One region of the Arthrobacter sp. NicSoilB11 genome, then DNA from elsewhere that is predicted to be linked to it. Evidence: riboswitches for the same ligand, from Rfam matches in the RefSeq annotation. Region 1 holds a riboswitch; each other region holds the start of a gene.
The links. Region 1 has a riboswitch for thiamine pyrophosphate ahead of thiD (bifunctional hydroxymethylpyrimidine kinase/phosphomethylpyrimidine kinase). Riboswitches for the same ligand answer to the same signal wherever they lie in the genome.
Positions count from the first base shown of each region.

Region 2: linked by a shared signal. The riboswitch ahead of LDO14_RS18950 (ECF transporter S component) and the one ahead of thiD (bifunctional hydroxymethylpyrimidine kinase/phosphomethylpyrimidine kinase) in region 1 are both predicted to bind thiamine pyrophosphate.
Region 3: linked by a shared signal. The riboswitch ahead of thiO (glycine oxidase ThiO) and the one ahead of thiD (bifunctional hydroxymethylpyrimidine kinase/phosphomethylpyrimidine kinase) in region 1 are both predicted to bind thiamine pyrophosphate.

Region 1 is NZ_AP024657.1:2,491,802-2,501,585, forward strand. It holds gene rplU (50S ribosomal protein L21) at 1-18, opposite strand, end outside; gene thiD (bifunctional hydroxymethylpyrimidine kinase/phosphomethylpyrimidine kinase) at 282-1,802, opposite strand; TPP riboswitch at 1,810-1,907, opposite strand; gene LDO14_RS11580 (ribonuclease E/G) at 2,056-5,511, opposite strand; gene LDO14_RS11585 (vitamin K epoxide reductase family protein) at 5,950-6,618, shown strand; gene ndk (nucleoside-diphosphate kinase) at 6,682-7,101, opposite strand; gene LDO14_RS11595 (DUF4233 domain-containing protein) at 7,167-7,628, opposite strand; gene LDO14_RS11600 (folylpolyglutamate synthase/dihydrofolate synthase family protein) at 7,631-8,989, opposite strand; gene ileS (isoleucine--tRNA ligase) at 8,993-9,784, opposite strand, start outside.
Region 2 is NZ_AP024657.1:4,059,931-4,069,714, reverse strand. It holds gene LDO14_RS19000 (Na+/H+ antiporter subunit A) at 1-184, shown strand, start outside; gene LDO14_RS18995 (Na(+)/H(+) antiporter subunit C) at 181-786, shown strand; gene LDO14_RS18990 (Na+/H+ antiporter subunit D) at 783-2,384, shown strand; gene LDO14_RS18985 (Na+/H+ antiporter subunit E) at 2,381-2,926, shown strand; gene LDO14_RS18980 (monovalent cation/H+ antiporter complex subunit F) at 2,923-3,201, shown strand; gene mnhG (monovalent cation/H(+) antiporter subunit G) at 3,191-3,595, shown strand; gene LDO14_RS18970 (DUF4235 domain-containing protein) at 3,605-3,868, opposite strand; gene LDO14_RS18965 (CDGSH iron-sulfur domain-containing protein) at 3,988-4,203, opposite strand; gene LDO14_RS18960 (iron-containing redox enzyme family protein) at 4,259-5,311, opposite strand; gene LDO14_RS18955 (heme-degrading domain-containing protein) at 5,472-6,014, opposite strand; TPP riboswitch at 6,100-6,240, shown strand; gene LDO14_RS18950 (ECF transporter S component) at 6,307-6,930, shown strand; gene LDO14_RS18945 (ATP-binding cassette domain-containing protein) at 6,930-8,480, shown strand; gene LDO14_RS18940 (energy-coupling factor transporter transmembrane component T) at 8,477-9,277, shown strand; gene LDO14_RS18935 (UDP-N-acetylglucosamine 1-carboxyvinyltransferase) at 9,395-9,784, shown strand, end outside.
Region 3 is NZ_AP024657.1:2,926,795-2,936,578, forward strand. It holds gene LDO14_RS13540 (glutamyl-tRNA reductase) at 1-1,319, shown strand, start outside; gene moeB (molybdopterin-synthase adenylyltransferase MoeB) at 1,427-2,626, opposite strand; gene LDO14_RS13550 (TetR/AcrR family transcriptional regulator) at 2,711-3,376, shown strand; gene LDO14_RS13555 (DUF3107 domain-containing protein) at 3,425-3,649, shown strand; gene LDO14_RS13560 (hypothetical protein) at 3,671-3,973, shown strand; gene LDO14_RS13565 (thiazole synthase) at 4,061-4,876, opposite strand; gene thiS (sulfur carrier protein ThiS) at 4,881-5,117, opposite strand; gene thiO (glycine oxidase ThiO) at 5,114-6,415, opposite strand; TPP riboswitch at 6,408-6,527, opposite strand; gene thiE (thiamine phosphate synthase) at 6,555-7,289, shown strand; gene LDO14_RS13585 (RNB domain-containing ribonuclease) at 7,326-8,831, shown strand; gene LDO14_RS13590 (DEAD/DEAH box helicase) at 9,121-9,784, shown strand, end outside.

The sequences.
Region 1 (9,784 bases):
GACAATCGCGTACACCACTTGGGAACTCACTTCTCTCGACGTTTATTACAAAATTTGCGTGCGGAACCGACTTGCTAAAAGCTTGGTTTCTCGCTGTGCCTCAACGCCGTGGGGTCGTAACCCAAGTGTTGGCGTAAGCACCGAAGATCAAGAATACGCTAAATCCATCTTCGGCCGCAAATGAGGCTGGTTCAGGCGGGCCGGCTGTGGTAGTAACCACAGCCTGGCAGGAACCGCCGCAACCGTGCTCCACCATCATAGCCGGGCCCGGCCCGCGGGGGTCAGGAATGCAGCCTCGGCGCGTCGAAGAACTCCACTTCCAGGCGGCAGGACTGCTTGAACGCCGTCACCATCGCCGCCCTCTCATGGTCCGGCGCGGTCCGTCCGGCTGCATCCACGATGGCGATGGCTTTGCGGGTGGCTTCGGCGAAGCCCTCGTCGGCGTACGTCCGGAGCCAGGCCGCGTAGGCATGGCCGTCCGGTTCGCCCGAGGCCAGGAACCGGGCGTGGAGCTTCCCGCCGACTTCGGCGTAGAGCCAGAAGCAGGGAAGCACGGCGGCGGCGAGGACGGCATAGCTGCCCGACGCCGACGCTGCCGTGAGGTGGTCCACGTATGACTTGGTGACGGGGCCCAGGCCCTTCGGGGCCGGGCGGGTGCTGAGCCACGAGCGGTGGAGTTCCGATTCCACCTCAAGGCACTGCTGCGCGGATCCGGCCCAGAAAAGCTGCTCGGCCTCCGAGGGGGCCAGCGCGCTGGCCCGTGCCAGCACCCTGGAGTAGCCGTTCAGGTAGAGGGCATCCTGCGCCAGGTAGTAGGCAAAGTCCTTCTCCGGAAGGTCTCCTGACGCCAGGCCGTGGATGAAGTCCAGTGCGTAGATGTCCGCCAGGTCCTGTTGGGCTTCCGACCACAACCGGGCCGCGAAGCCGCCCTCCTCCAGGACCGGCCGCACGTGGTGGAAGTGGTGTACGGGGCCGTTCCCCTGGCCCACCTCCAATTGGCCGGAGTTCTCAAGTGCGCCGGCCAGCCAGGGCTTGACCGTTCGCAGTGATGCCTCCCAATTGCCCAAACGGGCCTGGACTGTTGCCATGGCAGAGGACAGGGAACAGCCCGTCCCGTGGCTGTTCCGCGTGGAAACCCGCTTCCCCTGCACTTCCACCACGTCCGGGCCCAGGAGGCCCGAAGCGTTGACCAGCGCATCCGGGCAGTCGAGGCCTGAAAGGTGGCCACCCTTGACCAGCACGGTGGCTCCGGTGGCTTCCGCCAGGCGCCTGCCCTGGTCCAGCGCGGTGTCCCAGTCTTTCGCCGGCTCCGTGCCCAGCAGCAGCGCGAGTTCGGGAAGGTTGGGGGTGATGAGGTGGGCAAGGGGCAGCAGTTCCCGGAGCGCGGCTTCGGCGGATTCCTTCAGCAGCCTGTCGCCGCTGGTGGCCACCATGACGGGGTCCAGGACCACGATGGCGGGACGGGCCTTTTCGAGCCATTGGCGGACAGTGCGGATCACCGACTCGTCGCCCAGCATGCCGATCTTGACGGCGTCGATGCTGATGTCGTCACTGACCGCGCCCAGCTGCTGGGCCAGGAAGCCGGCCGGCGGGACGTGGACGGACTGCACACCCCGGGTGTTTTGCGCCGTGAGTGCCGTGATCGCGGCCATGCCGTATCCGCCATGGGCGGCAATGCTTTTGAGGTCCGCCTGGATCCCGGCCCCGCCGGACGGGTCGGAGCCTGCAATGGAGAGGACGCGCGGGACATCGCGGCCCCCAGGCAGCGCGGGGGCCACGCCGGACGCTGTGGGCAGGGGCATGGAGAGGGTCGAAGACAACAGACATCCCTTCGCCGGTACTAGCCGGACAGGTTCAACGGGTGTGGATCTCAGCCGGCCTTCTGCGCGGCACCCCGTGTCGGGTTCCAGAGTAGCCGCTGGGGCGTACCCGGCGGAAAGGTGACAGCACCCGCGCATGCAGGAAGTCCCCGTCCGTGGACTGTTCCCCCTGGATTCATGGGGGACAGTCCGCACGACGGGGACTTCCTGGGTGGCGCGTTAACTGCGCCTTGGCTTAGAGCTCCGAGGCGGGGACGCCGACGCCGAGGATGATCGGTTCCCCTGCCGGCTTGCCGGGCTCCGCCGCAGCGGGCTGTGCTTTGGCGGTGTCCGGGGCCTTGGCTGCGTGCGAGTGCCCCGCGCCTGTCGCCTGGACGTTCTCGTGGTGCTGGACAGCGGTTTCATTTGCGGCACCCTGGGCACGGCTGGCAGCGCGGTGGCGCCGCGGCCTGCGTTGCCGGGACTGCTCCAGCGTGTGGTCGGAGTAGTCCTTTTCCACCGGAGCTTTCACGGCGGCACGCGCCTGCGCTCCCCCGCCGGGCTGCTGTTCGGGCACCGACTGTTCGGGCGCTGACTGTTCGGCCGGCTTCACCGTGTCTGCGGCCTTGGCGGGCGCGTTCTCCACCGGGGAAGCCGGCTGGCCGAGGTGGGCGAAGGCTTCCGCGAGCCGGTCCAGCGTGAGGGCGGGCCTGGGATGCTGGTCCTCAGCGTGCTCCACGAAGGGAAGCGGGACTTCCTCGCCGCCGAAGGTCAGGACAGCTGCGGGGCGTGCCGGGCCATCGGCGTCGTGCTTCTCTTCAACAGGGACCTGCGCCGGCTCGGCGGACGGTGCCTGCCGGGTGGCTGCCACCTCATCGTCATGCAGGTGGGCCGCATGGGCGGCAGCCGCGATGTTCGCCAGGGCAAGCCGGGTGGCCTCTGCCTTGGCGTGCCGCTCTGCGTCTGTGGGGTCCGGCAGGACGGTGTGGACGTGGACAGCAGGCGCCGGGGCAGCCTCGGGCTGCTGGCCGCCGCGTCCCCGCCGCCGTTTGCGCTCGGGACGGACTCCGGGCTGGCCGCCATCGGCCCGCTGCCCTTCGGGGCGGTGGGCTTCCCCGCGGGCTTCGGGGCGGCTGTCGGCGCGCTGGACGTGGTGCTCGGCCGCCACAATGTTGGCGCGGCGGTGCTCCACGGGATCGTCGTGCGTCACTACGCCCCGGCCGGCGCAGGCCTCACACTGCTCGCCGAAGACTTCCAGCAGGCCCGTCCCCATGCGCTTGCGGGTCATCTGGACCAGGCCCAGCGACGTGACCTCGGCAACCTGGTGCTTGGTCCGGTCGCGGCCCAGGCATTCCACCAGGCGGCGCAGGACCAGGTCGCGGTTGGATTCGAGCACCATGTCGATGAAGTCGATCACGATGATGCCGCCGATGTCGCGCAGCCGCAGCTGGCGCACCACTTCCTCGGCGGCTTCCAGGTTGTTCTTTGTGACGGTTTCCTCGAGGTTGCCGCCGCTGCCGGTGAACTTGCCGGTGTTGACGTCCACCACGGTCATGGCCTCGGTGCGGTCGATGACCAGGGAGCCGCCGGAGGGCAGGAAGACCTTCCGCTCAAGGGCCTTGTGGATCTGCTCGTCGATGCGCCAGGCGGAGAAGATGTCCTGGTCCTTGGTCCACTTCTCGAGGCGGCCCACCAGGTCCGGCGCCACGTACGTGACGTAGGCCTCGATGGTGTCCCAGGCCTCCTCACCGGAGACGATCAGTTTGGAGAAGTCCTCGTTGAAGACGTCCCGGACCACCTTGATGGTCAGGTCCGGTTCGCCGTACAGCAGCTCCGGGGCCAGGATCTTGGTGGACTGGGACTGGCTTTCGATGCCTTCCCACTGGGCGCGCAGGCGGTTGATGTCGTGCGTCAGTTCCTCTTCCGAGGCACCTTCCGCGGCGGTCCGGACGATGACGCCGGCGTGCTCGGGCAGGCGGTCCTTGAGGATGCGCTTGAGGCGGTTGCGTTCGACGTCGGGCAGCTTGCGGGAGATGCCGGTCATGGAGCCGCCGGGCACGTAGACCAGGTAGCGGCCGGGAAGGGAGATCTGGCTGGTCAGCCGGGCGCCCTTGTGGCCGACGGGATCCTTGGTCACCTGGACCAGGACGGTGTCGCCGGATTTGAGCGCGTTCTCGATGCGGCGCTGCTTGCCTTCGAGGTTGACGGCTTCCCAGTTGACCTCACCGGCGTACAGCACGGCGTTGCGGCCACGCCCGATGTCCACGAACGCAGCTTCCATTGACGGCAGCACGTTCTGGACCTTGCCCAGGTAGACGTTGCCGATGAGCGAGTCCTGCTGGGTCTTGGATACGAAATGCTCGGCCAGGACACCGTCTTCAAGGACGGCGATCTGGATTCTGTCGTCGCGCTGGCGTACGATCATCTGCCGGTCCACGGATTCGCGGCGGGCCAGGAACTCGGCCTCGGTGATGACGGTGCGGCGGCGGCCGGTGTCGCGGGATTCGCGGCGGCGCTGCTTCTTGGCCTCAAGGCGGGTGGAGCCCTTGACGCTGGTGACCCGGTTGTTGACCGGCGCTTCACTGACCGCGCGCGGGGCACGGACCCTCGTCACCGTGTTGGGCGGGTCGTCGCCTTCCCCGCCGGTCAGCTCCAGGTCCTGGTCACCGCGGCGGCGGCGACGGCGGCGGCGGGACGTCACGCCGTCCTCGGCTTGTGTGGCGCTGTCCTCGTCGGCCTCGTCCTCGGCGTCAGCCTCGGCGCTGCCACCCTCGATGTCCTCGTCCGCCTTGTCGCCGACGCGGCTGCGGCCCCTGCGGCCGCGGCTGCGGCGCCGGCGGCGGCTGGAGGAATCGTCGCCGTCGTCGGTTTCTTCCTCTTCAGGTTCCTCGACGGCGGGTGCTGCGGGACGGACCACGGTGCTGAGGTCCGGGGCCTGGAAGAGCACGGATGTGGGCGATGCAGGCTCCAGGAAGAGGGAACCAAAGGGGCTGGCGGCCGCGGCGGGGGCGGTCTGTTCCTTGACCGCAGCGTGCTCTTCCTTGGCCACAGCGGGGGTTTCCCGGGCAGGCCCGGGGGCTCCGGCAGCCTCGGCGGCCGCGACGGGTTCCTGGGGCTGCTCCTGCGCAGGAGCTGCTTCCTGGGCGGCAGCTTCCTCCCGGGCCGGTTCCTGTGCCGGGGCTTCCGGGATTGCTGGTTCTGCAGCGACGGCGTCCGCTGCCGCGGCTTCCGCCGCGGGCGGGGCAGCCGGGGACGCGGCCTTGCGGGTGGCTACCCGACGGCGGCGAACAGGTTTGGTTTCGGCGTCCGCCGTGGCAGCAGGTGCTGCGGCAGCGTCTTCACCGGCCACGGCCGGTGCCGGGGCATCAACGGACGCAGCATCGACGGACACAGCATCAACAGGCGCAGTGCCGGCGGCAGCGGTTGCCTCTGCGTCATCAGCGAAGGCGGGCAGGGGTTCGGGGGCGTCCGCTTTCCTGCGGGCGCGGGTGCGGCGGGCCGGGGCCTTGGTCGCCGCGGCGGCTTCCGCCGACGGCGAGTCGCCGCTTGCTTCAGGGGCGGCTGCCTCCGGCGCCGTGGCCGCTGCATCCGTCACGGCTTCTTCGGTCTTGGGAGCCGTTTTCCGGCGGGTGCGTACAGCCCTCTTGGGTGCAGCAGCAGCCTCGGCAGCCGGTGCATCATCGTTAACGGCCAGTTCCTGATCATTGTCCATATGTGGCAACACTCCTGCCCCTGACGTACCGCCACATCCGGCACCCATTGGGGCACATATTGTCAAAACCCGCAGGCGTTGACAGAAGTCACGTGGATACTCCCAGGTTCGCACCGTCATTGGGGTGCGGCAGCCCGTGGGAGCCGGTGGATGTTCTGAAAACCCGTTGTTCTGCGTGCCACAACCAGGTGCCGCCCAATGGAGTGGCGGGAGTGCCGGAAGAATCCGAAGCCTGCCCTGCCCATCATTGGCGGTCTTGGGAACATACCACCGGACCGGAGTCCGAATGTGGATCGGCTTCCAGCCACGTTCATTCTCTCATACCCGCGCCGGATCGCCGCGGAGGCAGGCACTTCCGTTCCCATTCCTGTGTGGCGGCACCAGCCGCCGGCGTTACAATCAGGCTCAGGAGCACCGGACGAAAAGGACGCCACACCCATGCCCAGCATCTCCCCCGTCAGCGCCCATGAAACGGAAAGGGCCACGGATCCGCAGGCCACTGCGGCCCCTGGCGTTCCGCGGATGGCCCGGAACCGGCCCTTCGGCTGGCTGCTGGTCATCACCGGAATCGTGGGCTGGCTTGCCTCCGGAACCCTGGTCCTGGAAAAGCTCGAAGTCCTCAAGGACCCCAACCACACCACCGTTTGCGACGTGAACCCCTGGATCTCCTGCGGCCAGGTCATGCAGACGTGGCAGAGTTCGCTGTTCGGTTTCCCCAACATGTTCATCGGTATCGTCGCGTTCGCCGTCACCATAACCGTGGGCATGGCGTTGCTGTCCGGTGCCACGTTCGCGCGGTGGTACTGGATGGGGCTTCAGGTGGGCGTCACGCTCGGCTTCGCCTTCGTGGTGTGGCTGTGGTCCCAGGCCCTGTATTCGATCCACATCCTGTGCCCGTTCTGCATGATCGTCTGGGCGGCCATGATTCCGCTCTTTGTGTGGACCACCATCAGGAACATCACGGCCGGAGTGATCCCAATGCCCGCGGGGGCGGCCCGCGTGCTGGGTGATTCCGGCTGGATCATCACGGCACTGCTGTACGTGGCCGTCGTCGCCACCATCTTCTTCGCGTTCATCCAGGTCTTTGCGGGCACGTCAGGCTTCTGAGCTGCGGACGGCAAAAGGCCCCTGGTTCCGAAGAACCAGGGGCCTTCTGCCGTCCTTGGACTGTCAGCCCTGGAACCAGATCTTGATCTCGCGCTCGGCGGAGTCGGTTGAGTCGGAGCCGTGCACCAGGTTCTGCTGGACCTTCAGGCCCCAGTCCCGGCCGAAGTCGCCGCGAATGGTGCCCGGGGCCGCGGTCGTGGGGTCCGTGGTGCCGGCCAGTGACCGGAACCCTTCAATGACGCGGTGGCCTTCGAAGATGGCCGCCACCACGGGTCCGCTGAGCATGAACTCCACCAGCGGCTCGTAGAACGGCTTGCCTACGTGCTCCTCGTAATGCTGCTCCAGCAGCTCACGGGTGGCGTCGACCTTTTTCAGCTCAACAAGGCTGTAGCCCTTGGCTTCAATGCGGGCCAGGATGGCGCCGGTCAGGTTACGGGCGACGCCGTCGGGCTTGATCAGGACGAGGGTGCGCTCTGTAGTCACAACTGCTCCAATGCGTTCGTGGGGTTTCGGGATAAGTCTACGGGGACTGGCTTACGGGGACTGGTTTACGGGGACTGGGGCTGGGCGGGACCGGCCCCGTCCGGGTGGGCGGCTTCCCATTCGGCCTGTTCGCGTGCCCGCTGCGCAGCCTCGCGGTCCAGCCGGATGCCGGTGCGGATTCCGTACCACCAGGCCGCGGCGAAAAGCCCACCCACCAGGAACATGGCCGGCTCGAAGATGCCTGTGAGGATCAGGACCAGCTGCAGGATCCAGCCCAGGCCGATGCCCCAGGGCCTGTTGAGGACCGCGCAGGCGAAGATCATGACCACGCTGAGTGCGATCCCCACGCCGAGGATCAGTGCCGGCGGAAACTCCCCGCGGCGCAGGCCAAACACCACCAGGGTGGCGAAGAACATGACGAACGCTTCCAGGAGCAGCACCGTGGAAGCGAACATCACCTTGGTGGAGCGGCGCTTCTTGGGCATGCCGGGACGCCACTCGCGCTGGGCCTTGGTCAATCTGGCCACGCCTACGCCTCCGTTTTTCCGAGCAGGATCCGCGCCTCTGCCACCAGGGTGATGGAGCCGGTGACCAGCACGCCGCCGGAAAGGTCGTCATTGGCTTCGGCCCGTTCCACGGCCCATTCGAGTGCGTCGTCCAGCTTTTCGGCGATGTGGACGTTGTCCTCGCCAAATCCCAGGTCGATCGCCAGCTCCGCCAGCTCGGCGGCCGGAACCGCCCGGGGAGAGTTGGACTGGGTGAAGCAGTAATCCACTGCCATGTCGCCCAGCGACTCCCTGATTTCGCGCAGGATCTCCTCCGCGTCCTTCTCCTTGAGCACGCCCACCACCGGAACCAGCCTGGTGAAGGTGAATGCTTCCCGCAGGGCGGCGGCGGAGGCCTTGATGCCGTCGGGGTTGTGGGCGGCGTCCACGATGATGGTGGGTGCGGTCCGCACCACCTCAAGGCGGCCGGGGGACGTGACGGCCGCGAAGCCTTCCTGCAGCACGTCGAGGTCGAGTTCCTTTTCACCGCCGAAGAACGCCTCCAAGGCGGCCACCGCGACGGCAGCGTTCTGTGCTTGGTGGGCGCCGTGCAGTGGCAGCATGAGGTCCGGGTAGCGGCCGGCGATGCCCTGGATAGTCAACACCTGCCCGCCAACAGCCACCGTCCGTGACTCGACACCGAACTCAACGCCCTCGAAGCGGAACGGTACGCCCACCTCCTTGGCCTTCTCCAGCAGCACCTGGGCCGCATCGAGGGGCTGGGCCGCGCTGATGAGGTAGCCGCCGGGCTTGATGATGCCGGCCTTTTCGCGGGCGATGTCCTCCGTGGTGTCGCCCAGGAGGTCGGTATGGTCCAGCGAAATCGGCGTCACCACCGAGACCTGGCCGTCGCCGACGTTGGTGGCATCGGTAATGCCGCCCAAACCCACCTCGATGATGGCCACGTTGACCGGCTGGTCAGCGAAGATGGCGAAGCCCAGGATGGTGAGGCACTCGAAGTACGTCAGTCTCGGCTCCCCCTCGGCTTCGAGTTCCGAGTCCACAATCTGCAGGTAGGGCCTGATTTCGTCCCAGATCCTGACAAACGTCTCGTCGGATACCGGATGGCCGTCGATGCTGATCCGCTCGGTGACCTTGGACAGGTGCGGGCTGGTGTAGCGTCCGGTGCTCAGGCCGTGGGCGCGGAGCACGGACTCGATCATCCTGGATGTGGACGTTTTGCCGTTGGTTCCGGTCACATGGATGATCGGGAACGCCTTGTTGGGCTCGCCCAGCACGTCCATCGCACGGAACAGCGGAGCCAGCCGCGGCTCCATCTTGTTTTCCGGCGCCCGTCCCAGCAGTTCGGCGTACACGCTTTCCACGGAAAATTCGTCGCTCATGTCCTAGGCCTCCACTTTTTCAACCGCAACGGCGGGTTCGGACACGGTGCCCGGCTCTGCCACCAGGTCCACCGTCAGTGTCTCGCCCTTGACCAGTTCGGCGTTGGCCAGCAGGGCATCAACGACGTTCCCGGGAGCGGTGACGGTGGTACGGATGCGGTCGCTCACGTTGAGCCCGGCGTCCTTGCGGGCCTGCTGGATTGCCCGCACCATGTCGCGTGCCAGCCCTTCGGCTTCAAGCTCCGGCGTGACTTCCGTGTTCAGCACGACGAAGCCGCCGCCGGGCAGCACGGCCACAGCCGCGGAAGCACCGCCGGACCCGGCAACCACTGTCTCAAGCGTGTACTCCTGGGGTTCCAGCTGCAGCCCGCCGGCGGTGACCACACCGGCGTCGTCCACCGACCAGTCCCCTGACTTGGACCCCTTGATGGCAACCTGGACGTTCTTGCCCAGGCGTGGCCCGGCAGCGCGGGCGTTGACCACCAGCTTCTGCTGGATCCCGAACTCCTCCGGGGAGGCGGTGGCGGCGTCCAGCAGGCGAACGGAACGGAGGTTCAGTTCATCGGCGACGACGGCGGCGAAACCCTGCAGGGCGTCCGCTCCGGGTGCCACAACCGTCAGCTCCTGCAGCGGCAGGCGGACACGCAGGTTGGCTGCCTTGCGGAGCGAGGAACCGGTGGAGCAGATCTGCTGGATCCGGTCCATGGTTTCCACCAGGGAGGGATTGGCGGGGAAGAGGTCCGCGTCCGGCCAGTCGGCCAGGTGCACGGACCGGCCGCCGGTCAGGCCGCGCCA
Region 2 (9,784 bases), 1.6 Mb from region 1:
GCTGCGCAGCCTCGGGGCCGAAATTGACGAGCACATGGAGGAACGATCGGCGGCCGCCCCACACCAGGACGAGCCGGACATCGACCGTCCCGGGCAGCCGGAACTGGAGGCTGAACGGGACCTGGAACCCCCGCTGGAGCCCGACACCGTCCCCGCCGAGACCACCGCAAAGGGCCACGCATGAGCGTCAACCTGACCCTGCTGATCGTCATGGGCGCCCTGTATGCCTGCGGCATCTACCTCATCCTGGAACGCAGCCTCACCCGGGTGCTGCTGGGGCTGATGCTCCTGGCCAACGCCACCAACCTGCTGATCCTGGCCACCGGGGGCTATGCAGGACTGGCGCCGCTGTTCGCCAAGGACACCCCGGCACAGGACTACAGCGACCCGCTCCCGCAGGCCCTGATCCTGACCTCGATCGTCATCTCCTTCGCCGTCACGGCGTTCATGCTCGGCATCATCTACCGCACCTGGCTGCTGGCGCGCCAGGACGACATCCAGGACGACCTGGAAGACCGCCGCGTGGCGGCGACCCCCAGCTTCGACGCGGAGGACGACGCCGAAGTTCCGGCGGAAACCTCCGAGTTCCCGCTCACCATGCTGGGATCGGACGGCCGGGACGTCTCAAACCATGCAGCGTCCAACAACAACGCAGATCTGCAAACGGACCAGCCGGTGGCCACGCTTGTGGCCGGCGGCCGGGAGATGCCCGCCGAACACGCTGCCGCGGAGGAAAAGCCCGGCTCACTCAACGTCGACTCCGGCCCGGAAGGAGGCGGAAAGTGAACATCGCAAGCTTTGCCCCGCTCGCCGTCGTACTTCCCATCCTGGGCGCTGCCCTGACCTTCCTGCTGATCCGGCATACCCGGGCCCAGCGCGCGGTGAGCATCGCCCTGCTCTCGCTGACGCTGGCGCTCGAATGCCTCCTGCTGGCATCGGCGTGGAACGGCGGGACCGCTGCCGTGGCCATCGGCGGCTGGCTGCCGCCGTGGGGCATCGTGATGGTGGTGGACCAGTTCTCGTCCCTGATGCTGGTGGTGTCCTCCGCCGTGAGCCTGGCCGTGCTGGTGTATGCCACCGGGCAGGGCATGGCCGACGGCGACCAGGACGCCCCGGTCTCGATCTTCCACCCCACCTACCTGATCCTGGTGGCGGGGGTGTCCAACGCGTTCCTGTCCGGGGACCTTTTCAACCTATACGTGGGCTTCGAGATCCTGCTCACGGCAAGCTACGTCCTGATGACGCTGGGCGGCACCGGGCCGCGCATCCGCGCCGGCGTCACCTACGTGGTGGTGTCCGTGGTGTCCTCGGTGCTGTTCCTGATCTCCATAGCCATGGTCTACGGCGCCACCGGAACGGTGAACATGGCGGATCTGGCCATCAAGCTCGGGGACCTGGACCAGGGCACCAGGACCCTTCTGCACGTCATGCTGCTGGTGGCCTTCGGCATCAAGGCCGCCGTCTTCCCCCTGTCCTTCTGGCTCCCTGACTCCTACCCCACGGCGCCGGCCCCCGTCACCGCCGTGTTCGCCGGGCTGCTCACCAAGGTGGGTGTGTACGCGATGGTCCGGACCGAGACCCTGCTGTTCCCCGGGGACACCCTCAACACCCCCCTGATGGTGGCGGCGCTGCTGACCATGGTGGTGGGCATCCTTGGTGCCCTGGCCCAAAGCGACATCAAGCGGCTCCTGTCGTTCACCCTGGTCAGCCACATCGGGTACATGGTGTTCGGCCTGGCCATGTCCTCCGTTGCCGGGCTGGCCGCAGCGGTTTTCTACGTGGCCCACCACATCACCATCCAGACCAGCCTCTTCCTGGTCACCGGCCTGATCGAACGGCGGGGCGGGAGTTCCTCCGTGGACCGGCTGGCCGGCCTGGCCAAACTGTCGCCCATGCTGGCGATGCTGTTCTTCGTTCCGGCCATGAACCTCGCTGGCATCCCGCCCTTCTCGGGGTTCCTCGGCAAGGTGGGCCTGATGCAGGCCGGCGTTGAGCTGGGCACGCCACTGGCCTACGCCCTGGTGATCGGCGGGGTGGTGACGAGCCTCCTGACCCTGCTGGCCGTTGCCAGGGTCTGGAACCGCGCGTTCTGGCGCAGGCCCACCGACGCTGAGCATCCGGATCCGGTGCTCCTTGCCAGCCCGGCCCGGGTGTCGGGACCGGGCGCCAAGCTGAACACCGTGACCCTCCTGCCGCGCACCATGGTGGGCCCCACCCTGGGCCTGGTGGCGCTGGGCGTTGCCCTGACCGTCTTTGCCGGGCCGCTGTTCGGGCTCTCGGACCGGGCAGCGCGGGACATGCTGGACCGGACCCCGTACATCCAGTCAGTCCTGGGCCCTGATGTCCCGGTTCCCGCCACGCCTGCCGTGGGAGGTATGCGATGAGCCGCAAACGCATCTCCCTGCGCCAGGAACTGCCTCTCCTGGTCTGGCTGGTGATTGTCTGGGGCGCCCTGTGGCAGGACTTCAGCCCCGGGAACCTCCTCTTCGGTGCCCTGCTGGCAGTGGGCGTGGCCCGGCTGTTCTACCTTCCGCCGGTGGAGCTCAGCGGCCGGTTCAACATCCTTTACGCGGTTCCCTTCGCGCTTGCCTTCGTGGGCAAAGTGGTGGTGGCCAGCGCCCAGGTGCTGTACCTGGCCACGGTCCGCGGCCCCAAGGTGACCAACGCCGTCGTTGCTGTGAGGCTGCGCAGCCACCAGGACCTGATCGTCACCGCCACCGGCCACGTGATCTCCCTGATCCCGGGGTCCCTGGTGGTCGAGGTGGACCGCTCCACATCCACCCTCTACCTGCACGCGCTCAACATCGCCTCCAAGCAGGACGTGGAGGGCCTGCGGAACGAAGTCCGGTCCATCGAGGCCGGCCTGATCCGCATCATGGGCAGCCCGGAGGAACTCGAAGCCGTCCGAATGGAGGCCGCCACGTGATGCATGTTGTCCTGGCTGTTACAGCCGTCATCTTCTCGCTTGCTGCGGCCGGTGCCATCATGCGGATCGCCCGCGGCCCGTCATTGCTGGACCGGGTGCTGGCGGCCGACGTCCTCCTGGCCATCCTGGCCGGAGCCCTGTGCATCGACATGGCCGTGAACCGGCACCTGAACAACCTCATGCTGGTGGTGGCCATTTCCATCATCGGCTTCATCGGGTCCGTCACCGTGGCCCGTTTTGTGGCGGACCGAAGGGTGAAGCCCGATGAATCCTGACTTGTCCGGTCCCGACGGCTGGATCGACGCCGTCTCGGCAGTATTCATGGTGGTGGGGGCGCTCATGTCCCTGGGCGCCGCCATCGGCCTGCTCCGCTTCCCCGACCTGCTGAGCCGCATGCACGCGGCCACCAAACCGCAGGTCCTGGGCCTGTTCCTGCTGCTGGCGGCTATTGGACTGCAGATGCGGACATGGTGGGTATGGCCTGTCCTGGTGGTTGCCTGGATTTTCCAGCTGCTCACCGTACCGGTGTCCGCGCACATGGTGGGCCGCGCGGGGTACCGCACCAAGCACCTGCACCGGGAGCTGCTCACGGCCGACGAGCTGGAGGCCGTGGTGCAAAAAGCCGCCGCCGAGGCTGCCCGGAAAGACAGCCCCGACGGCGGCGGGTAATGCCGGGAGCTAGACGATGTCCTGCGACTTGGCGAAGCGGGTGATGGCGCGCTGGGTGCCGCGGTTGGCCAGGACCTGGATGATGGCGCTGACCGACGCCGAGATCAGCGCGAAGGTCAACGCCGAACGCAGGCTGGTGGGGACATCCTCGTTCTTGCCGGTGGGGGCTTTCTGCCCGGTGGTCTTCTCCCAGATGGTGTTGACCAGCTTGGTGCCGGCCAGGCCTGCGCCGAGGCTCACCCCGGTTCCGAGCAGCTTGATGAAAAGGTTCATTCCTATTACTCCTTGCGGGCGGAAAACGGACTGCCTCCAGCCTAGCCGTACGCCCGTGCCGGTCCGGGCAAGGCCGTGGCGTGCTGCAGGCAGGTTGTTGGACTAAATGGCTTGTTGGACTACTTCGCGGGCGGCTCGGTGCGGAACTTGATCATCTTGTGCGTGCCGTCGCAGTAGGGCTTGATGGCCGAGGCGCCGCAGCGGCACAACGCAACGGTCCTGCGGTCGCGGGGCACCGCGTCCCCGGATGGGGTGACGATCTCGAAATCACCCCTGACGATCAGGGGCCCGTCCGGGCAGACCACGATGGAGCCCGCGGCGGATTCGTGGTCCATGTCCGATCCTGTTCCATGCTGTCCGGGTTTCATGCCTGCACCGCTTTCGTCGTAGTCATGCTGCCGCCGGTACGGCCGCCCGCAGCGATGATGCCCCGGCTTCCCATGAGGACATCAGATGGGCGGACAGCCGGCCGTCGAGGGCCATGGCGGCAGTGGCCCCAAACAGGACGTCCGCGAGGAGTTCCGGTTCGGCTTCGACGAGGCCGCCGGCGAGGTCCCGGCCTGCGATCTGCTCGTGGACGGCGTCGGCCTCCACATGCTCATCGAAGTAGTGGGTGACGTCCGCGCCGAAACCGTGCCGGCGGAATCCGTTGCCGTAGAACCGGTTGGGCTGGGAGGAGGTCATCTCGTAGATCGCCAGGTGGCCGGTGATGGCACCCCGGAGCCGCCGGTTCAGGCCGCACAGCGACATGAGGTTGACGGACGCGAGGGAGACGGCGGGGACGGCATCCACGTACGCGCCGTAGCTGACGTCGAGGCCCAAACCGCGCATGGTCCGGGCGAACAGCGCGCTGTGCATGCGCTCGGGGCGGCCGCCGCCGTATTCATCCGCCTGGATTTCCACCAGGGCCGCCTTGGGCCGTCCGCTGAGCCGCGGAATGGCCCATGTATGCGGGTCGGCTTCCTTCAGCTGGTACATCGACTTGTGGATCAGGAACTCCCGGAGCTGGTCCAGGCCCGCCTTCCTGGCGACGTAGCGGGAGACGCTGGGCCCGGTGTCCGTGGCTGCGAGGCCGAACAGGACGTCGGCTACCTGGTCGCTGGTCAGGGCACCGGCAGGCAGTTCGAAGTCTGCGGCGGCCTGGTGCGCGGCGGTACGGAGGGCTGCCTCAAACGGTGCCTCGACCAGCTGCCGGACCCGGATTAACGCCGGCTCCCACTCCCAGTCGTCGGAGACGCCGGCCAGGCCGGAATAGTGGAGCTCGTAGAGGCAGAAGAGGGCCAGCTGGATGTCCTCGTCGCCGATGATGTCACTAGTGCCGGCCACCTGCCGTGCCGCGAGGTGGTACAGCCCGTCCAGCCCCGTCCCGGCTTCGGCCGGAGCCTGCGCAAGGAGTGCGAACAGGGCGTTGCTGAGGGGGCCTCTGGATTCCGGGATTCTCATGGTGCTCCTTGGTCTGCCGCGCTGGTGACGGGAACGAACGCGGGACCGCCCATGGTGACTCCCATGCCCTGTCCTCCTCGAAACCCGGGAACCAATATAGTAAGCATGATTACTAATAAAAGCTAAGCAGGCTTCCTGTTGGCGGCAGGTCAACCGGCGCCTAATCCCGCAGCGACGACCCCAGGATGTCGCGCAGCGCCTCAACCACCAGGTCATGGTCCTGCAGCTGCGGCAACCCGGAGACGGTCAGCGTGGCCACGGCGCCCACGCCGGTGACGTAGATCGGAAAGGCGCCGCCATGGGCTGCATACCGGGATTGGTCGAACCAGGCGTTGTCCTCGATCCGGCCGCCGCCCAGCCGGCCGCGAAGCCCCACCAAAAGTGACGGCACCTCGTACCGGGCGGCAGTGCGCTGCTTGGCGCGGATCCAGTGCCCGTTGTCCGGCGTGGCGCCCGGGAGCGCGACGTGGAACAGGACCTGCTCGCCCTTGGTGATGTCGATGGCGATGGGAAGGGACCGCTCCTTGCCCAGCTCCACCAGGAGCAGGCCCAGGTTCAACGCGTCATCCAGCGAAAAGCCGGGGAACTGGAGCTCCCGGACCTCCGCCTCGATGCGGGCGATCGACGCTTCCAGTGACCCCTCCAGCTGGGCGTCGGCGGAATCAGGATCGAATCCGGTCACATCCGGTGGAATGGCGCTCATGGCCCTCAATCTACCCCCGCCAGGTGTAAACTTGACCACGCCCGGAAGGGCAGTTCAAAAAGCCTTACCCATCCAAAAGCACCACTAATAACGACAGGGGAGCGCCGCCGTCGGACATCCTGGCACAAGCCGGGCACCGCAGGTGGGCGCTGAGAGTGCGGACAGCCGCAGACCCTCGAACCTGATCCGGTTAGTACCGGCGCAAGGGAGTCGAGTTCTCAAAGTGCCGCGGCTGCACGGCAACAGCCGTCAGCCGGGTCCACTTTCCCCTCCTGTTTCCCAGGAGGATCACATGAGTACTGCAGCAATCAAGAAGACCACCAGTAAGTCCTGGCGCGTCGTGGACATCGTGGTCGCCGCGCTGGTGGCCATCGCGGGCGGCGTCATTTTCTGGGCGTGGGACCAGGGAGCAGCCGCGCTTTCTGCCCCCATGAATGCCGCCTACCCGCCCCTGACCGGGCTGCTGGCGGGCGGCTGGATGATTCCCGGCGTGCTGGGAATGCTGATCATCCGCAAGCCCGGGGCCGCCCTGTTCTGTGAAACCGTGGCCGCCACCGGGGAACTCCTCATGGGTTCCCAGTACGGTGCCTCGGTCCTCTTCTCCGGCTTCATCCAGGGCCTCGGCGCGGAAATCATCTTCGCCATCTTCGTCTACCGCAAGTTCAACCTGCCCGTCTCCCTGCTGGCAGGCGCCGCGGCTGGATTCTTCTGCGGACTGAATGACTCATTCGCACCGTGGGGCTGGAACATCGCCTACTCCGGTGCGGACAAGCTGGCGTACATCGTGCTGACCACCCTCTCCGGCGCCATTCTCGCCGGCGCCCTGTCCTGGCTGGCCACCCGCGGCCTGGCGCGTACCGGCGTGCTGAGCTCCTTCGCTTCGCGCAAGGCCGCCACGGAGCCTGTCTTCTCCTGATGGCACCAGCCCAGCGTGACGGCGGCACCGTCCGCCCTGCCGCCGTCACAGCCCGGGGCTGGGGATGGCGGCACGCCGGCAGGGCCAAGCCTGCCGTCCATGCGCTTGACCTGGACATCAGCCCGGGGGAGCGGGTGCTCCTGCTCGGCCCCTCGGGCGCCGGGAAGTCCACGCTCCTGCACGCGCTCGCAGGGGTGCTGGGGGACATCAACGACGACGGCGGCGAGGCGGGGGACGCCGACGAGTCGGGTTCGCTGCTGGTTGACGGCGCCGTGCCCCGCGCCCAGCGCGGGCGCGCCGGACTTATGCAGCAGGACCCCGAGACGCAGGTGGTCCTGTCGCGGGTGGGGGACGACGTCGCCTTCGGTGCCGAAAACCTTGCCGTCCCACGGGAAGCAATCTGGGCGCGCGTGCACGAGGCGCTTGCCGACGTCGGACTGTCCCACCTGCCGCTGGACCACCCGACGTCGGCCCTGTCCGGCGGGCAAAAGCAGCGCCTGGCGCTGGCCGGCATCCTGGCCATGCGCCCGGGCCTGATCCTCCTGGATGAGCCAACCGCCAACCTGGACCCGGACGGCGTGTTGGAGGTCCGCGATGCCGTGGCGCGGTGCCTGGACAAGACCGGGGCCACGCTGGTGGTGGTGGAGCACCGGGTGTCCGTGTGGAAGGACCTGGTGGACCGGATCGTGGTCCTGCAGCCGGGCTCCGCCGCGGATCCTGCCGTACTCCTGGACGGGCCGCCGGACCAGGTGCTCACGGAGGCGCGGGCCATGCTGGCCGCCGCCGGTGTGTGGGTCCCCGGCTACGTCCCGGCAACCCGTGCCCGGGCGGTGGTCCCGGCCCCCGGCACGGGAAACCTCCTGCTCGCAGCCGAACAGTTGGCAGTCGCCCGCGAACGTCCCCGACGCAAGGGCTTAAGGAAGATTCCGCCGTCACCGGTCCAGGAAGGCCTGGCCGCGCAGGTGCGCGCCGGGCAGGCGCTCGCCGTGACGGGTCCCAACGGCGCCGGTAAGTCCACTTTCGCCCTGACCCTGGCAGGGCTGCTGGAACCGGTGTCCGGAAAGGTCTCCGCCACCATGGACCTGAGCCGCGGTGCCGGCATTGACCCGTACCGGTGGAAGGCGGATCAGCTGATTTCCCGAGTGGGGACGGTGTTCCAGGAGCCGGAGCACCAGTTCGTGACCGGCAGGGTGCTTGACGAACTGCTGTTCGGCCCCCGGCACCTGGGCCACGGCGGGGATCGGGTGGACGAACTGCTGGAGCGGCTGCGGCTCACCGCGCTGGTGGACGCCAACCCCTACACGCTCTCCGGTGGCGAGAAGCGGCGGCTGTCCGTGGCCACCGTCCTTGCCGCCAGCCCGCAGGTCCTGGTCCTGGATGAACCCACGTTCGGGCAGGACGCCAACACATGGGCCGAGCTGGCGTCCTTCCTGTCCGAGCTCCTGGATGCCGGCACTGCCGTGGTGTCCGTGACCCATGACGCCGAATTCACCCAGGCCTTGGGCGGGGCCGAACTGCGGATGGCCGCGGCGGAAGCGGTGGCGCCATGAGGCAGCAACTCACCCTGGGCGGCAACCATGCCCTCCTGGTCCGCGCCAATCCACTAAGCAAGTTCGCTGCCGTCCTGCTGATCACCGCCGTCCTGGCGCTGTCCATCGACTGGGTTTCGGCGTCCGTGGCCCTGGTCTTTGAGCTTCTGCTCTTTCCCCTGGCCGGGCTCACCCTGTCCCTGCTGTGGCAGCGCGGCTGGCCGCTGATCCTTGCCGCTGCCGTGGGTGGCTGGAGCACCTCCATCCTGGCCCCGGACAGCGGCCGGATCCTGCTCGACGCCGGGATCTGGTCCATGAGCGAAGGTTCCCTGCAGCTGGGCATCGGCTTCCTCCTGCGCGGCTTTGCGATCGCCCTTCCGGCCGTGCTCCTGATGAGCTGCACCGATCCCACGGACCTTGCCGACGCGCTGGCGCAGAAGGCGCGCCTGCCGCACCGCTTTGTCCTGGGAACGCTCGCCGCGATGCGCCTGGTGGGGCTCATGGCTGAAGAATGGCAGACCATCGGGATGGCCCGGCGTGCGCGTGGCGTGGGTTCGCGCGGCAGCGTGGCCCAGCGGGTGAAGGCCACGCTGGGCCAGAGTTTCGGGCTGCTGGTACAGGCCATCCGCCGCGCGTCCCGGCTTGCTGTGACCATGGAAGCCCGCGGTTTCGGCGGCGGCAACCGGACCTGGGCCCGGGAATCCACGTTCAGCGCGCTGGACCTTGGGGTGGTGGCCGGCGGTGTCCTGGTGGCCGGCCTCGCGCTATTTGCTGCCCTGGCCGCCGGGACCTGGAACATGGTGTGGCTGGGCAGTTGATGTTGGCGGTCCGGCCCAGGTGATTCCTATCGCATGCAGTGGGTAGAGGCTTTCCCGATGCCCCATACCAGTGGCCGATCAGGGCCCGCGTAACTCATCTATGATATATTTGCGGATATGACGCAGGAGACCGCTGAGCACGTTGCCGCCATGTTGAGGGATGCCCGGAGCGAGAAGGGCTGGACCCAGGGCCAGTTGGCCGCCGAGCTCGGCACCAGCCAGAGCGCCGTTGCCCGGATGGAGCAGGGCAAGCAGAACCTGAGCCTGAAGATGATCCAGAGGCTGGAAAAGATCTTCGACCGCAGCATCGTCAACGTCGGCAAGCCGCAGATGACGCACCTGCGGGTGGAGGGCGGCCGTACCCTCTCCGGTGCCGTGGATGTCAACAGCAGCAAGAACGCCGGCGTCGCCCTGCTGTGCGCCAGCCTGATCAACCGTGGCACCACCGTGCTCCGCCGGCTGGCACGGATCGAGGAAGTCAACCGCATTGTCGAAGTGCTGACCAGC
Region 3 (9,784 bases), 430 kb from region 1:
TTTTCTCATTGGTGGCTACACACGCCGACATCGACCTTGAAACCGTTGCTCAGTTGAGCAACGGTTCCTCCGGGATTGCCGCATCCGCGCTCACCGAATCCCCCGCCGTGGCAGGGGCAGTGGTGCTGGCCACCTGCAACCGCTACGAAATCTACGGCGAAGCTGCCAACCCCAACGACGTCGAAGCAGCCCGGGCGGCACTCGTGGCCCGGATCAGCGAGGCCAGCGGACTGGCCGAACCCCTCGTTTCACGTTCCTTCAGCACACGCACCGGACCCGAGGTGACCCAGCACCTGTTCGCCGTCAGCGCGGGACTGGACTCCGCCGTCGTGGGTGAACGCGAAATCGCCGGCCAGGTGCGGCGGGCACTGATTACCGCCCAGCACGACGGCACTGCCAGCGCCGGCCTCATCCGGCTTTTCCAGGCCGCCTCCAAGACAGCCAAGGATGTTGGCGCGCAGACGGCGCTCGGTTCCCGCGGCCTGTCCATCGTCTCGGTGGCACTGGACCTTGCCACCGATCTTTCCGAAAACCCGGACTGGACAACCAAGAAGGTTGTGCTGTTCGGGACCGGCGCCTACGCCGGGGCCACCATGGCACTGCTGCGTGAACGCGGCTGCACGGACATCTCCGTTTACTCCTCGTCCGGCCGGGCCGAAGGATTTGTCGCCTCGCGCGGCGGGACCGCCCTGGACGTGGACTCGCTGCGGTCCGCAGTGGCGGCTGCGGACGTCATGATCGGGTGCAGTGGGTCGGACACCCGGGTCGAAGCCGACGAGCTCGCCCAGGTGCGCGCCGATTCGCCGCAGCCCCTGATCGCCATCGACCTTGCCCTCACCCACGACTTCGACCCCGCCGTCGGCGAGCTGGACGGCGTGGAGCTGCTCACCCTGGAATCAGTCCGCCTGGCCGCGCCGCAGGAACAGGCGGAATCGCTGGCCCAGGCCAGCGGAATCGTGAAGGGTGCCGCCAAGGCCTTCGAGCAGGAGCGTGAAGCCCGCTCCGTCGATTCAGCCATTGTTGCCCTGCGGCGCCACACCATGAACGTCCTGGACGCGGAGATGGAAAAGGTCCGTGCCCGCCACGGCTGCACCGCCGCCGCCGAGGAAGTCGAGTTCGCCCTCCGCCGCATGGTCAAGCAGCTGCTGCACGTACCCACGGTCCGCGCCCGCGAACTCGCTGCGAACGGCCAGCAGGACGACTACGTTGCTGCGCTGGAGGCCCTGTACGGCATCACTGTCGAACAGCCCGCCACCGCCTCCCCTGCCGCCGTCGAGGCCGAATGCCCGGTGGACCACCAGGGCCGCGAAACCGCCTGACCACGCCCCATCACTACCTGCACTATTTACGGCAACGCCCCATCACTTTCTTCTGGAAAGTGATGGGGCGTACTCCAAAAGGGCGCGGGAAGTGATGGAGCGTCCCGTCAGTAGACGGGCTTCTGGGGTTCCACCTCACGCACCCAGGCCAGGATCCCGCCGTCAAGGTGGCTGACCCGCTGGTAGCCGGCCTGCCGTGCCGCTGCCAGCACGTTCGCGGACCGGGTGCCGGCCTTGCAGTGGAACACGATGTCCCGGTCCTGCGGAAGTTCGTCCCACGCCTCCCCGGCAAGGATCCGTCCCTGCGGGATCAGTTTGGCCCCGTCGATCCGGACGATGTCGTATTCCCCGGCTTCGCGGACATCTACCAGCTCGAAATCCTTGAGCCCGGCTTTCCGCGACGCCAGCATGGTGGCCAGCTGGGTAGCGGTGACTGTATGTTCCGTGTCCGCCTGCGAGGCGGGAGCGATGCCGCAGAAAGCCTCGTAGTCAGTGAGTTCGGTGATGGGTTCCGCCGCGGGGTCCTTCGACACCCGGATCTCCCGCCAGCTGCCGCCCAAGGCGTCAAAGAGGGCCACGCGGCCCAGCAGGGAACGCCCGACGCCGGTGATCAGCTTCACTGCCTCGGTCACCATGAGCGATCCCACGGCAGCGCAGAGCATGCCGAACACACCGCCCTCGCCGCAGGACGGCACGGACCCCGCGGGGGGAGCCTCCGGATACAGGTCGCGGTAGGTGGGCCCGTGCTTCTCCCAGAACACGCTGACCTGGCCGTCGAACCGGAAGATGGAACCCCACACGTAGGGCTTGCCCAGGATGGCCGCGGCGTCGTTCACCAGGTACCTGGTGGCGAAGTTGTCGGCCCCGTCAAGGATGAGGTCGTACCCCCGGAACAACTCCAGGGCGTTGGACGCGTCAAGGCGCAGGTTGTGCAGCCGGACATCCACCAGCGGATTCAGCTCCGCGATGGCATCGCGTGCCGACTCGATCTTGGGCCGGCCCACGTCGCTGACGCCGTGGATCACCTGCCGCTGCAGGTTGCTCAGGTCCACCACGTCGTCGTCGACGATTCCAATGGTTCCAACGCCTGCCGCGGCCAGGTACAGCAGGGCCGGGGCGCCCAGGCCGCCGGCACCGATCACCAGCACCTTGGCGTTCTTGAGCCGCCGCTGGCCCAGGGCACCGATCTCGGGAATGATCAGGTGCCGGGAGTACCGTTCAACCTCGGCAGGGGTGAGGCCGGCGGCCGGTTCCACCAGCGGATCCAGGGAATGGGTTGAAACATTTGCGGTGAAAGACGAAGCCATACTTCAATGTATGCCCCGGGATACCGCCGGGTCATATTACCCCGCAGTAAAGTGAAGGTAACTGCAATGGAAAGAAGGACAACTGTGGTCCCTGAAGCACGGGCTGACCGCCCGCCCGCCGCCGAACCGCAAACTCCCTCCCGCCCCGCAGGCCATCGGTCCGCCCGGCTGCCCCGGGATGAGCGCCGCGCACAGCTGCTTGCCGCCGCCCAGGAGGTGTTCGTGGCCAACGGCTACCACGGCGCGGCCATGGATGAAATTGCAGAGACCGCCCATGTCAGCAAACCGGTGCTGTACCAGCACTTTCCGTCAAAGCGGGAACTCTACCTCGCACTGCTCGAGAGCCACCTTGCGTCCCTGACCGAGTTGATGCTGGGTGCCCTGAATTCCACCACGGACAACGATGAACGGGTCCAGGCCGTCATGCGCGCCTACTTCCATTTCATCGCCAGCGACGACCAGGCCCACCGCCTGGTGTTCGAGTCCGACCTGATCAACGACCCCGACGTCAGCTCCAGGCTGGAAACCTTCAACCGGACCTTCGCCGACGCCATCGCCAGGGTCATTGCCGAGGACACCAAGCTCCCCCACCTCGAGGCCGAACTCCTTGGCCGCGGACTGGCCGGAATGGCGCAGGTCAGCGCGCGGTACTGGCTGGAAACGGACGGTAACCTGGACCTCAACGTGGCCAGTGACCTCATCTACCGTTTAGCTTGGCGCGGAATCTCTCGCTTCCCCAAAGAGTCCTAGACTACAAATAAGACATCATCGACGAACTTCACAGGCTGGGAGGCCCCCTTGGAAATTAAGATCGGCGTTCAAAACGTTGGCCGCGAGATCGTGCTGGAATCGGACCAGGACGCGGAGACTGTGGCCAAGGTTGTTGGCGAAGCCATCACCGGAGGCAACGAACTTCGCCTGAAGGATGAAAAAGGACGCCTGATCATTGTTCCGGGCAACGCTCTGGCCTATGTGGAAATCGGTGCCGAAGAGGTTCGGCGCGTAGGTTTCGGCCAGTTCTAGTCCCCGGTTCCAAGGAGATCCATGCTTTCGCTGTCCATCGTGGTGCTGGCCACTGTCGCCGGCGGCTTCGTCGTCTGGGCCAATGACAAGCGGCACGCCAAGTACGGTGCGGCGCTTCCGGCCGGCGTCGCCGCGGGTGCTGCGGCGCTGGTGTGGATCATTCTGATGGCGGCCGGTTTCGGCTACCTGCCCGGGCTGACCTGGCTTCCCTGGGTCCTGCCCATCGTTCTGGGCATTGCTGCCGCCATCGCCGCCGTCGCCTATTTTGGCCGTACGCGGGCGCGCCATGATGCGGAACGGCTCACTGCGATCCTGCGGCGCTGAGCCGTCGCTGGCAGGCTCCCAGGCATATGGCTGTGGCCACCACCCAGGCGGGTGGTGGCCACAGCCCTTTAAGTGAATGGCCGATGCCTAGAGGAACTCGGCCCGGCCTTCCATGGCGGATGAGGCGAGGGCATGCTCCCGGCGCGGGATGCGCCCGGCCGCCCGGGCCATCCTGCCCGCGATCACCGCGTGCATGAAGGCTTCTCCCATGAGCGTGGGGTTCTGGGCGCGGGTCACGGCCGTGGCCAGCAGCACGGCGTCGCAGCCCAGCTCCATGGCAAGGGAGGCGTCGGATGCCGTGCCGATGCCGGCATCCAGGACCACGGGCACGGAGGCCCGGGAAACGATGAGCTCAATGTTGTGCGGGTTCAGGATCCCCAGGCCGGTGCCGATCGGGGCACCCAGCGGCATGACGGCGGTGGCTCCAAGGTTCTCCAGCCGCAGGGCCAGCACAGGATCGTCGTTGGTGTAGGCGAAGACCTTGAAGCCGCGGTTGACCAGCTGCTCGGTGGCCTCGACCAGTTCCACGGCGTCCGGCAGGAGGGTTTGTTCATCGGCGATGACCTCCAGTTTCACCCAGTCTGTTTCCAGGGCCTCCCGGGCCAGTTCCGCGGTAAGGACCGCGTCCCTGGCCGTGAAGCAGCCGGCCGTATTGGGCAGGACCCGGATTCCATGATCCACCAGCAGCTGGAACAGCGAGCCGGTTTCAGCCGTGGAGTAGCGCCGCATGGCCACGGTGGTCAGTGCGGTGCCGGAGGCAAGGAGCGCCGCGCCCAGGCCATCGAGGCTGGGCGCTCCCCCGGTGCCCATGATGAGCCTGGAACCCAGCGCGACGCCGTCGATCACCAGGGCGTCGCCGGCACCGGCGTTTCCTGCAGGGTTGATGGTGCTGGTTTCGGTCATGGCGTCAGCCTCCCTGTACTGCTGTAACAAGTTCGATGTCGTCGCCGTCGGCGAGCGCGGTGGCGAACCATTGGCTGCGCGGCACCACCTGGGCATTGTGCGCGACGGCGACGCCGAGTTTCCCGCCGTCGGTCGCCTGTCCGTTGTCCGCCAGCGGGCGTCCGGTGACCTCGCTGACCAGCGTGGTGATCGAAGCTCCGTCGGCCACCGTGTGCGGGTTTCCGTTAAGGGTGATGTTCACGCAGTCTCCTTGATGTGGGGGCTTGTTGCTGCCGTTGCCGGCCTGGAAAACCGGTCCGGGCTGAAGGGACCCCAGCGGGGATCGGCCCTGCCGTCCAGCAGTTCCCTGCAGATGGCCGCCGCGGCGGGAGTGAGCAGGACTCCGTGCCGGAAGAACCCGGTGGCGATGATGAGTCCGGGGACGTGCCCGGCCTGTCCTCCCCCGGCGCCCGGAGCGGCCGGCACCCGGCCCAGGAGCGGCGCGTTGTCAGGGGTACCGGGGCGGGCGCGGGCGGTGCATTCCAGGAGTTCGAGTTCAGCGACGGCGGGCACCAGAGCCTGCGCATCCCGCAGCAGCTGGTAGACGCCGCCGGCACTCACGGCATCGGAGAGGGCATCCTCCCGCTGCGTGGCTCCGATCACCACGGTCCCGTCCTGCCTGGGAACGATGTACACGGGGATGCCGTGGACCAGGCCGCGCACCGTTGACGTCACCAAGGGCTGAAGGTGGCGGGGAACGGCAAGGCGCAGGATATCCCCGTGCACGGGCCGCAGCGGCAGCTCAAGGCCGTCCGGCAGGCCGTCAAGCGCCCCCGCCTGCAGGCCATTGGCCACCACGGTCTCCGTTGCCAGCACCGTGCCGCCGCCGGCCAGGCGGACCCCGGACACCGTTCCGCCCTCCCACAGCAGCCCGGCTGCCCGCTCCGGCACGGCAAAACCTTCCACTGCCCCGGCAACCGCCAGCTGGGGCTGCTCCTGCGCCGCGCCGGCCAGGGCCAGCCGCAAGGCGGCCACCAGGCGCCGGGGATCCACCTGGTGGTCCGCCGGGGTATCAAGTGCGCACGCAATGGCCGGGCTGAGCAGCGGCTCACGCTTCCGGGCCTCCCGCACGGTCAGGGGTTCCACCGCCAGCCCGTTGGCCTGCTGGACTGTGCGCAGGTCCATCAGCGCCCGGCGGTCGGCCGCGTCGGCACCCACGGCGAGGGTCGGCGTCGTCAGGTATCCGGAATCCGCGCCCGTTGCCCTGCCCAGCCCGGCGGCGAACCCGGGCCAGCGCGATGATGCGTCAAGCATCAGTTCCAGGAGCTCTTCCTCCTGGTAATGCAGTTCGCTGACGGGAGCCAGCATGCCGGCCGCCGCCCAGCTGGCGCCGGTACCGGGCGCGTCATCAATGAGGACCACCGAGCGCCCGGAACGCTGCGCCTCCCAGGCAATGCCGTGCCCCACCACTCCCCCGCCGATGACGGCAACGTCGGCCCGGAGGGTGGAGGGAATGGAGCTGCGGGCGGACCCGGGGTGATGGGTGAAGGGGGTACGCATGTGGGTTCCTTCCCTACGCCGGCATTAACCGGATCAGGTCAAGCGGTCGGCTCTGACGCCCTCTCAGCCCGGCGCTTTGTGACAGCCGCCGCGGGCTCCCGCAGTACCAGCCCAGTTTAGAGGAACTAGGCTTGCACGCATGAATGTGTCCACCCCATCCTTTCCCGCCGGCCACCACGCTCCAGCCACCGAAGTCGTCAATTCACGGGACAACGACGCCCTGAAGGCAGCCCGCCTGTACCTCTGCACCGATGCGCGCCGGGACCGCGGCGACTTCGCGGAGTTCGTTGACGCCGCGTTCGCCGGTGGCGTGGACATCATCCAGCTGCGCGACAAGACCATCGAGGCGGCCGAGGAACTGGACCTCCTGGCGGTGCTGAAGGAATCCGCGGTACGGCACGGAAAGCTGTGGGCGGTCAATGACCGTGCGGACATCGCCGTCCTCTCCGGGGCACCGGTGTTCCACATCGGCCAGAAGGACCTGCCGCTGGCGGCGGCGCGCACGCTGGTCAACGGCAACGCCGCCATCGGGCTCTCCAGCCACACCACCGGGCAGGTGGACGCCGCCCTGGCAGCAACTGCCGGACCAGCCGGGCTGGACTACTTCTGCGTGGGTCCGGTCTGGGCAACCCCCACCAAACCCGGCAGGTCCGCCGTGGGCACTGACCTGGTGAAGTATGCCGCCGAGGCCTCACGGCAGGCGGCGGACCCCGTGCCCTGGTTCGCCATTGGCGGCATTGACCACGGAAACGTCCACCAGGTGGCGGAAGCCGGTGCGCGCAGGATCGTGGTGGTGCGCGCCATCACCGAGGCCTCCGATCCCGCCGCCGCTGCCGCCTCCCTCCTCGACGCATTGGACGCCGCCGCCGCCTGATGCCATATCGGCGGACTTGGAGCTACGCTGACTTTTGTGTCACATCATCGGCTGGCTCCAAACGTCCATGACCACAGGAACGCTCTGGAAGAGGCGTTGGGCCTGCTGCGCACCGAACTTGAACTGCCGGGACCGTACCCGGCTGAGGCAGTGGCGGATGCCCGGGCCGCGGTGGCAGCGCTGAAGCTTCCGTCCTACGACCTGACCGCCGTCCAGTTCGTGACCATCGATCCGGCCTCCTCCACGGACCTGGACCAGGCGGTGTTCATCGAACCGGACGGGAACGGCTACCGGGTAATGTACGCGATCGCCGATGTGCCGGCGTTTGTTGCGCCGGGAGGTCCCCTGGACGCCGAGACCCGGCGCCGCGGCCAGACGTTCTACGCTCCGGACGGCCGGATTCCGCTGCACCCGGAAGTGATCAGCGAGGGGGCAGGAAGCCTGCTGCCGGGCCAGGATTGTTCGGCTTTCGTATGGGACTTCACGCTCGACGGCGACGCAACGGTTGTGTCGGTGGGCGTCAGGCGGGCGCGGGTCCGCAGCCGCGACAAGCTCAGCTACAAGGGTGCGCAGGAAGACCTCGACGCCGGGACGGCCTCGCCGGTGCTGCGGCTCCTCCGCGAGGTGGGCCTGAAGCGGGTGGCCCTGGAGCGGGAACGCGGCGGGGCCAGCCTCAACATGCCCGAGCAGGAAATTGTCCAGCTGCCCGACGGCGGCTACCGCATTGCTGCCGTACCGCAGCTTCCCGTGGAGGACTGGAACGCGCAGATTTCCCTGATGACCGGGATGGCCGCCGCGCAGCTCATGCTGGAGGGCAAGGTGGGAATCCTGCGCACCATGCCCGCCCCGGACGAACGGTCGCTGAAGCATTTCCGGCTGCAGACCGAGGTGCTGGGCAGGCCCTGGGACGGTGAAGTCAGCTACGGCGAATACCTGCGTTCCCTGGATCCCACCGATCCCCGCCAGCTGGCCATCATGCATTCCGCCGGCATGCTGTTCCGGGGCGCCTCCTATACCGCCTTTGACGGAACGGTCCCCGAGGACGGCGTGCAGTCTGCCATCGGCGCGGCCTATGCCCACACCACCGCGCCGCTCCGCCGCCTGGTGGACCGCTTTGTGCTGGTGATCTGCGAGGCCCTCAGCAATGGCGGGGATGTTCCGGACTGGGCGCGGGAAGCCCTGCCGCTCCTGCCGGGCATCATGGCCGGATCGGACCAGCTCGCGTCCAGGATGGAACGACTGGCCCTGGACACCGTTGAGGCCGCGCTGCTGCTGAACCACATCGGGCAGGAGTTCGATGCGATCGTGATTTCCGGCTCCCGGCCGCAAAACGGAAACGGGAATGGAAACGGGACCGGGACGGTGAAAAACGGCAACGGGAAGAACGGAAACGGCAGCGGAAGTTCGGGCATTATCCAGATTGCCGAGCCCGCGGTCACTGCCCGGTGCGCCGGCGAGCTGGAGTCGGGTACCAAGGTCCGGGTCCGGTTGGTTTCCTCGGACATCACCACCCGCGAGATCCATTTCGAGCTGATCCCGTAAGCGGCGGCGGCCGCGGCAGGCGGGCCGAAACGTGTTTCTGCGACGTTGCAGCTAGACTGAGAGGGTAGAAATGGATGCCCGGTCGTTGATTTCCTTGATTTGAAACCAACAAGCCCGCCCCTACGCGATCTTGAGATTTGCCCGTTGGTCACCAGTGCCAGCATTAGATAGCCCGCGATCGGCTTCCACTGGAATCGCTTGCGCGCCTGAGCGTGCTCCGGAACGGCCAGTCCTGGCCGGCCCGTTGAGCAGGCAGCGCCATTGCCCAAATGAATAAGGAAACTCCCCCGTGAGTGAATTGCATACCCACCAGCTCCTGAGCGATGAGACCGGCACGGAAACCATCGAGCCGGAAGAAACCATCATCTCGGACGAGACCCCGCACGAGATCGCGGAAAAGTCCTTTGCCGACTACAACGTCCGCGAGGACATCGTGGAATCCCTGGCTGACGCCGGGATCACCCACCCGTTCCCCATCCAGGCCATGACCCTTCCGGTGGCGCTGGGCGGCCACGACATCATCGGCCAGGCCAAGACAGGCACCGGCAAGACCCTGGGCTTCGGCATCCCCGCCCTGCAGCGGGTCATCGGGCAGGACGACCCCGGCTACGCCAAGCTGGCCGTCCCGGGAGCCCCGCAGGCCCTGGTCATCGTCCCCACCCGCGAACTGGCGGTGCAGGTGGCCGGTGACCTGGTGACCGCTTCCCGGAAGCGCAACGCGAGGATCGCCACCATTTACGGCGGCCGCGCCTACGAGCCCCAGGTGGAGGCCCTCAAGCAGGGCGTCGAGGTTGTGGTGGGTACCCCCGGCCGGCTGATCGACCTTTTCAAGCAAAAGCACCTGAGCCTGAAGAACGTCAAGATCGTGGTGCTGGACGAAGCTGACGAGATGCTGGACCTTGGCTTCCTGCCGGATGTCGAGACCCTCATCGCGGCAACTCCCGCAGTTCGCC